3 regions of the Lysinibacillus sp. BNK-21 genome follow, and region 1 is predicted to be linked to each of the others. Evidence: a T-box and tRNA genes for the amino acid it is inferred to sense, from the RefSeq annotation. Region 1 holds a T-box; the other regions hold tRNA genes.
What was found. The T-box of region 1 lies ahead of trpS (tryptophan--tRNA ligase). A T-box ahead of a tRNA ligase gene usually reads a tRNA of that ligase, here a tRNA-Trp.
Positions count from the first base shown of each region.

Region 2: it encodes a tRNA-Trp, which carries the amino acid that the T-box ahead of trpS (tryptophan--tRNA ligase) is inferred to sense. The anticodon was not compared.
Region 3: it encodes a tRNA-Trp, which carries the amino acid that the T-box ahead of trpS (tryptophan--tRNA ligase) is inferred to sense. The anticodon was not compared.

Region 1 covers NZ_JBLQTS010000001.1:3,747,971-3,750,202, forward strand. Annotated here, with positions in the region: gene spxA (transcriptional regulator SpxA) at 1-185, opposite strand, end outside; T-box leader at 676-897, shown strand; gene trpS (tryptophan--tRNA ligase) at 1,014-2,003, shown strand; gene ACMGGO_RS19070 (hypothetical protein) at 2,006-2,227, opposite strand.
Region 2 covers NZ_JBLQTS010000001.1:534,330-536,561, reverse strand. Annotated here, with positions in the region: tRNA gene ACMGGO_RS02695 (tRNA-Leu) at 851-931, opposite strand; tRNA gene ACMGGO_RS02690 (tRNA-Cys) at 979-1,052, opposite strand; tRNA gene ACMGGO_RS02685 (tRNA-Gly) at 1,061-1,135, opposite strand; tRNA gene ACMGGO_RS02680 (tRNA-Gln) at 1,141-1,215, opposite strand; tRNA gene ACMGGO_RS02675 (tRNA-His) at 1,220-1,295, opposite strand; tRNA gene ACMGGO_RS02670 (tRNA-His) at 1,331-1,406, opposite strand; tRNA gene ACMGGO_RS02665 (tRNA-Trp) at 1,419-1,492, opposite strand; tRNA gene ACMGGO_RS02660 (tRNA-Tyr) at 1,506-1,589, opposite strand; tRNA gene ACMGGO_RS02655 (tRNA-Thr) at 1,599-1,674, opposite strand; tRNA gene ACMGGO_RS02650 (tRNA-Phe) at 1,687-1,759, opposite strand; tRNA gene ACMGGO_RS02645 (tRNA-Asp) at 1,775-1,850, opposite strand; tRNA gene ACMGGO_RS02640 (tRNA-Met) at 1,854-1,928, opposite strand; tRNA gene ACMGGO_RS02635 (tRNA-Val) at 1,955-2,030, opposite strand; tRNA gene ACMGGO_RS02630 (tRNA-Glu) at 2,046-2,120, opposite strand; tRNA gene ACMGGO_RS02625 (tRNA-Ser) at 2,145-2,232, opposite strand, start outside.
Region 3 covers NZ_JBLQTS010000001.1:4,277,888-4,280,119, forward strand. Annotated here, with positions in the region: tRNA gene ACMGGO_RS21450 (tRNA-Glu) at 75-146, opposite strand; tRNA gene ACMGGO_RS21455 (tRNA-Asn) at 148-224, opposite strand; tRNA gene ACMGGO_RS21460 (tRNA-Ile) at 231-304, opposite strand; tRNA gene ACMGGO_RS21465 (tRNA-Gly) at 309-382, opposite strand; tRNA gene ACMGGO_RS21470 (tRNA-Phe) at 388-463, opposite strand; tRNA gene ACMGGO_RS21475 (tRNA-Ser) at 470-562, opposite strand; tRNA gene ACMGGO_RS21480 (tRNA-Ala) at 576-651, opposite strand; tRNA gene ACMGGO_RS21485 (tRNA-Pro) at 667-743, opposite strand; tRNA gene ACMGGO_RS21490 (tRNA-Arg) at 759-835, opposite strand; tRNA gene ACMGGO_RS21495 (tRNA-Lys) at 854-926, opposite strand; tRNA gene ACMGGO_RS21500 (tRNA-Gln) at 940-1,014, opposite strand; tRNA gene ACMGGO_RS21505 (tRNA-His) at 1,024-1,099, opposite strand; tRNA gene ACMGGO_RS21510 (tRNA-Trp) at 1,148-1,221, opposite strand; tRNA gene ACMGGO_RS21515 (tRNA-Tyr) at 1,226-1,309, opposite strand; tRNA gene ACMGGO_RS21520 (tRNA-Thr) at 1,317-1,392, opposite strand; tRNA gene ACMGGO_RS21525 (tRNA-Asp) at 1,401-1,476, opposite strand; tRNA gene ACMGGO_RS21530 (tRNA-Val) at 1,481-1,556, opposite strand; rRNA gene rrf (5S ribosomal RNA) at 1,568-1,683, opposite strand; rRNA gene ACMGGO_RS21540 (23S ribosomal RNA) at 1,751-2,232, opposite strand, start outside.

The DNA of each region.
Region 1 (2,232 bases):
TTAGAACGAGTGGAAATGATTTCATCAGTTCCATCTTCTGTCATTCGTAAAATTTTTTTTATTTCACTTATGCTAAGCGGTTCAGAAAATATATTACGTTCTGTATATGGAATTTCGTGCTCCTCTAACCAAGCTTTTGCTTTACGACAAGAGGTACAACTTGGTGATGTAAATAGGGTTACGATCATTCTGACACATCCTTTCATTTAAAAATCATTATCTATAAACCAGAACCAATGTGTTAAATTAGAATTAATGTAATGTAAAATACACAGTACCATTATACAGTACTCAGCTGTATTTGAATATAGTTCCAATAAAAAAATCTGAACCTATCCATAAATATTCTGTCTATTCATACAGCTTTCAAATATGATGTATTTTCTTCAAACTTATGTGCTACTACTACCATTCCCATTTTTAAAGCATTTTAAACATCTAAACAGATATCTCAGTTGTTCTCATTTAAGAAAAATAATCGAGAAAATTGTCAATCCCATGTGTACATCCAAACAATTTTTTAATAAAAAATTATAAATTTATAACAAAATTACATAACAAAAAAAGCATATAATTTTTTCTAGAAAAAAAACACCGTCAAAAGTCTGACTTTACACAAAGGAATCTTTATAATATAATTCTTTGCAATCAAATCAATTTGAACAATTTAAATTGAGAAAAACGCTGACGAAGAGTAGTACATATGCTAATTCACGTATAGAGAGTCTGTGGTTGCTGTAAACAGATCGTGGATGCATGTGGAATGGACTTCCGAGTTAGCTTTGTGAACGCTACTTGAAGCTATTAGCAAAGCTCGTCCCTTCACGTTACGAAGCTGAGTGGCCTTTTTAGGCAAGCTGGGTGGTACCGCGGATTCAAACATCATTCGTCCCTTCATTAGAAAAAATCTAATGAGGACGCATGATGTTTTTTTGTCTTCATCACCAAGTTGAAAGGTGAAGACAACGCTGTGACACAAGTTACAGCAATTGAATTCGAGGAGGAATTTTTTAATGACAACTATTTTTTCTGGCGTACAGCCTACAGGTATCGTAACATTAGGGAACTATTTAGGAGCATTCAAGCAGTTCCCGGCACTACAAGATGAAGGAAACGCTATTTATTGTATCGTTGATCAACATGCCATCACTGTTGCACAAGATCCTAAAGAATTACGAGAAAGTATTCGTAAGCTTGCTGCTACCTACATTGCTACTGGCATTGACCCTAAAAAATCGACATTATTTATTCAATCAGAGGTGCCAGCGCATGCTCAGGCAGGATGGATGTTACAATGTGTTGCGTCTATCGGTGAGCTAGAACGTATGACACAATTCAAAGATAAATCACATGGTAAGGAAAGCGTATCTGCTGCTCTTTTAACATATCCACCGCTAATGGCTGCAGACATTCTACTTTATAACACAAATATTGTCCCTGTCGGCGATGATCAGAAGCAGCATATTGAGCTAACTCGTGACCTTGCAGAACGCTTTAACAAACGCTTTGGCGATGTTTTAACAATTCCTGAAATTCAATTACCTAAAGCTGGCGCACGCATTAAATCCTTACAAGAGCCAACAAAGAAAATGAGTAAATCAGATCCAAATACGAAAGCGACAATTCGCTTATTAGATACTGCGAAAGACATTGAGAAAAAAATTAAATCAGCTGTAACTGACTCTGACGGCATCGTTGCATTTGATGTGGAAAATAAACCAGGTGTTTCAAATTTATTGACAATCGAATCAGCTATTTCAGGGGTAGCCGTTAAAGATTTAGTCAAAAAATATGAGGGAATTGGTTATGGTGGATTCAAGCAGGGTGTAGCAACAGCAGTAATTGAACACCTAACACCTATTCAAGAGAAATTCTATCATCTAGTAGAATCATCAGAATTAGATGTCATTCTAGATGAAGGTGCTGAAAAGGCGAATGCGATTGCTAGTGCTACATTAAAACGTATGGAAGATGCTATGGGTCTTGGTCGCGCACGTCGCTAAACTTACGGCTTGTCTGAGGATCGATCAAAGCCCAAATCAAGCACAACTGCGCAGATGATGATACAGGCTCCTACCGCCATATAAAATTCTGTTGTTTGAAAAATAAATTTGAAAACAACCTTCCATGAATAACCTAGTGTGCGGTAATTTAAATACAATATGAGATTCCCTACAGAGAGGATCATTAAGCCATAACTTACTAAAAATAAAAAGAGACGAAACATAGTAA
Region 2 (2,232 bases), 3.2 Mb from region 1:
TTAATACTGTTCCTGTATTACTACTATACACAGTCATAAGCTCTAACAGTCTCTTTACTCTTATCATCTTCTTTCTTCCACATAACCGTATTTTTTCTACTTACTCCATTACGTTTATGATTATATAAATGTAGTGGAGTAAAATGACAACTCTTGTGCTATCGATTACATCCACATCAAGTCCATCACTCAACACATATATAAAAACTGCACCTTCTAGTTGATTGTTAACTTTCAATCAACTAGAAGATGCAACTCGTAGGGTTTTATTGGTCCATGAAAGATCTTAAAAATAGAAATCTAAAAATCAATGTATAAAAGAAAATATTCTCTCTCCACCAAAGTTCAAAAAATTATTGATGTTGAAACAGATGTCTTTGTCTTTTACCTAAAATCTATAGGATAAACCTATTCTTTTCAGGCGTCTAAAATGGCACAACCTTTATAGAAAAATATTGTAAAGATATTTATTACCCTCTAAAGCCCTGTAAAATTTGTAAAACAAATTTACCTGTTTTACATAAACATAACTGCTTAGTCTATCATAGCGAACGTTCTGACACACAATGTTTTATCACATAAAAAAACAAGAATGCTAATATAAACATTCTTGTTTTAATTATGTTTCTAATGATTCCTTTGGAGATTCAAACCCATGAGTAACTTCTATGTTAAAACTCATACTATTCTCTTCCAATGAATTTTCTATACTTTTTTTATTCTCGTTGACCTTTTCTTCAAAAAGAATCCTTCTCTTTCTAAACCTGTTGCAATTCCCCTAATATAAAAAGCTCATAAACCCTGTTATATCAAGATTTATGAGCTTTCTTAATTTTTATTAATTTGATGATACCGGTGGTCGGGGTCGAACCGACACTCCAAAGGAACACGATTTTGAGTCGTGCGCGTCTGCCAATTCCGCCACACCGGCATAATGGAGATAAAAAAAATCGGATAAACCGATTAACAGTTAAAATATGGAGGCGGCAACCGGATTTGAACCGGTGATAAGGGTGTTGCAGACCCGTGCCTTACCACTTGGCTATGCCGCCGTCATACATGGAGCGGAAGACGAGGTTCGAACTCGCGACCCCCACCTTGGCAAGGTGGTGTTCTACCACTGAACTACTTCCGCAAAAATGGCTGGGGTACTAGGATTCGAACCTAGGCATGACGGAATCAAAATCCGTTGCCTTACCGCTTGGCTATACCCCAACAATGGGGCGACTGATGGGAATCGAACCCACGAATGCCGGAACCACAATCCGGTGCGTTAACCACTTCGCCACAATCGCCATTGTATTATGATGTTTATTAATTTTATATGAGATGGGGCGACTGATGGGAATCGAACCCACGAATGCCGGAACCACAATCCGGTGCGTTAACCACTTCGCCACAATCGCCATAAAATTAATTGGCAGGGGCAGTAGGAATCGAACCCACACCAAAGGTTTTGGAGACCTCTATTCTACCGTTGAACTATGCCCCTAAAATAATAAAACTGGTGGAGGGGGACGGATTCGAACCGCCGAACCCTAAGGAGCGGATTTACAGTCCGCCGCGTTTAGCCACTTCGCTACCCCTCCGGGAATATCTGGTGCCGGCTATAGGAATCGAACCCACGACCTACTGATTACAAGTCAGTTGCTCTACCTGCTGAGCTAAACCGGCAAAAAAATAAGATGGGTCAGGACGGAATCGAACCGCCGACACTTAGAGCTTCAATCTAATGCTCTACCAACTGAGCTACTGACCCATATTTTAAAATAAATGGCGGTCCCGACCGGGATCGAACCGGCGATCTCCTGCGTGACAGGCAGGCATGTTAACCGCTACACCACGGGACCATTTGGTTGCGGGGGCTGGATTTGAACCAACGACCTTCGGGTTATGAGCCCGACGAGCTACCACTGCTCCACCCCGCGATAATACTATAATATTGTTAAAATAATGGTGGAGGATGACGGGCTCGAACCGCCGACCCTCTGCTTGTAAGGCAGATGCTCTCCCAGCTGAGCTAATCCTCCATCTGGGTATTGAATTGGTGACCCCTACGGGATTCGAACCCGTGTTACCGCCGTGAAAGGGCGGTGTCTTAACCACTTGACCAAGGGGCCATCGTTTGGAACACATCAAAGTGCTGGCGGAGAGTAAGGGATTTGAACCCTTGAGACAGTGTTAACCGCCTACACGATTTCCAATCGTGCTCCTTCGGCCACTCGGACAACT
Region 3 (2,232 bases), 530 kb from region 1:
GCATTATCTTTTATCGTTTAAAGAACAGGAGAATAGAAAAAAGCATGTAACACACATCTGTGCTACATGCTTGATGACCCGTACGGGATTCGAACCCGTGTTACCGCCGTGAAAGGGCGGTGTCTTAACCACTTGACCAACGGGCCGTGGCTCCGAAGGCAGGACTCGAACCTGCGACAACCTGATTAACAGTCAGGTGCTACTACCAACTGAGCTACTTCGGAATAATATGGGCCTAAATGGACTCGAACCATCGACCTCACGCTTATCAGGCGTGCGCTCTAACCAGCTGAGCTATAGGCCCATTTTGGAGCGGGTGATGAGAATCGAACTCACGACATCAGCTTGGAAGGCTGAGGTTTTACCATTAAACTACACCCGCAATAATGGTGGGTCAGGACGGAATCGAACCGCCGACACTTAGAGCTTCAATCTAATGCTCTACCAACTGAGCTACTGACCCGAAAAATGGAGGAGGTAGAGGGATTCGAACCCCCGCGCGGTGTTACCCGCCTGTCGGTTTTCAAGACCGATCCCTTCAGCCAGACTTGGGTATACCTCCAAAAATATTACAATGGTGGAGCCTAGCGGGATCGAACCGCTGACCTCCTGCGTGCAAGGCAGGCGCTCTCCCAGCTGAGCTAAGGCCCCATTTATCATGAAAGATGGTCGGAATGACAGGATTCGAACCTACGACCCCTTGGTCCCAAACCAAGTGCTCTACCAAGCTGAGCTACATTCCGTAAACATGATTTTATTGGCGCGCCCGACAGGAGTCGAACCCATAACCTTCTGATCCGTAGTCAGACGCTCTATCCAATTGAGCTACGGGCGCATGTTAATTAAAAAATGATGAGCCATGAAGGACTCGAACCTTCGACCCTCTGATTAAAAGTCAGATGCTCTACCAACTGAGCTAATGGCTCGTGAAATTAAAAATGGCTGGGGTACTAGGATTCGAACCTAGGCATGACGGAATCAAAATCCGTTGCCTTACCGCTTGGCTATACCCCAATTTTAAAATGGGGCGACTGATGGGAATCGAACCCACGAATGTCGGAACCACAATCCGATGCGTTAACCACTTCGCCACAATCGCCACTATATAGATTATATTAGCTGTATTATGAACGAGTACCTCAATACCTGGCAGGGGCAGTAGGAATCGAACCCACACCAAAGGTTTTGGAGACCTCTATTCTACCGTTGAACTATGCCCCTAAAATGGTGGAGGGGGACGGATTCGAACCGCCGAACCCTAAGGAGCGGATTTACAGTCCGCCGCGTTTAGCCACTTCGCTACCCCTCCAAGGGAATGGTGCCGGCGATAGGAGTCGAACCCACGACCTACTGATTACAAGTCAGTTGCTCTACCAACTGAGCTACACCGGCAATAATAATGGCGGTCCCGACCGGGATCGAACCGGCGATCTCCTGCGTGACAGGCAGGCATGTTAACCGCTACACCACGGGACCAAAATGGTGGAGGATGACGGGCTCGAACCGCCGACCCCCTGCTTGTAAGGCAGGTGCTCTCCCAGCTGAGCTAATCCTCCACAAAAAATAAGCGAAGCGACGTCCTACTCTCACAGGGGGAAGCCCCCAACTACCATCGGCGCTAAAGAGCTTAACTTCCGTGTTCGGTATGGGAACGGGTGTGACCTCTTTGCCATCATCACTTCACTTATTCAGCTGAAAGACTTATTCTTTCAAAACTAGATAAACGATACATTGAAAGTTTCAAACTTTTTTGGTTAAGTCCTCGATCGATTAGTATTCGTCAGCTCCATGTGTCACCACACTTCCACCTCGAACCTATCTACCTCATCGTCTTTGAGGGATCTTACTTACTTGCGTAATGGGAAATCTCATCTTGAGGGGGGCTTCATGCTTAGATGCTTTCAGCACTTATCCCGTCCACACATAGCTACCCAGCGATGCCTTTGGCAAGACAACTGGTACACCAGCGGTGTGTCCATCCCGGTCCTCTCGTACTAAGGACAGCTCCTCTCAAATTTCCTACGCCCACGACGGATAGGGACCGAACTGTCTCACGACGTTCTGAACCCAGCTCGCGTACCGCTTTAATGGGCGAACAGCCCAACCCTTGGGACCGACTACAGCCCCAGGATGCGATGAGCCGACATCGAGGTGCCAAACCTCCCCGTCGATGTGGACTCTTGGGGGAGATAAGCCTGTTATCCCCGGGGTAGCTTTTATCCGTTGAGCGAT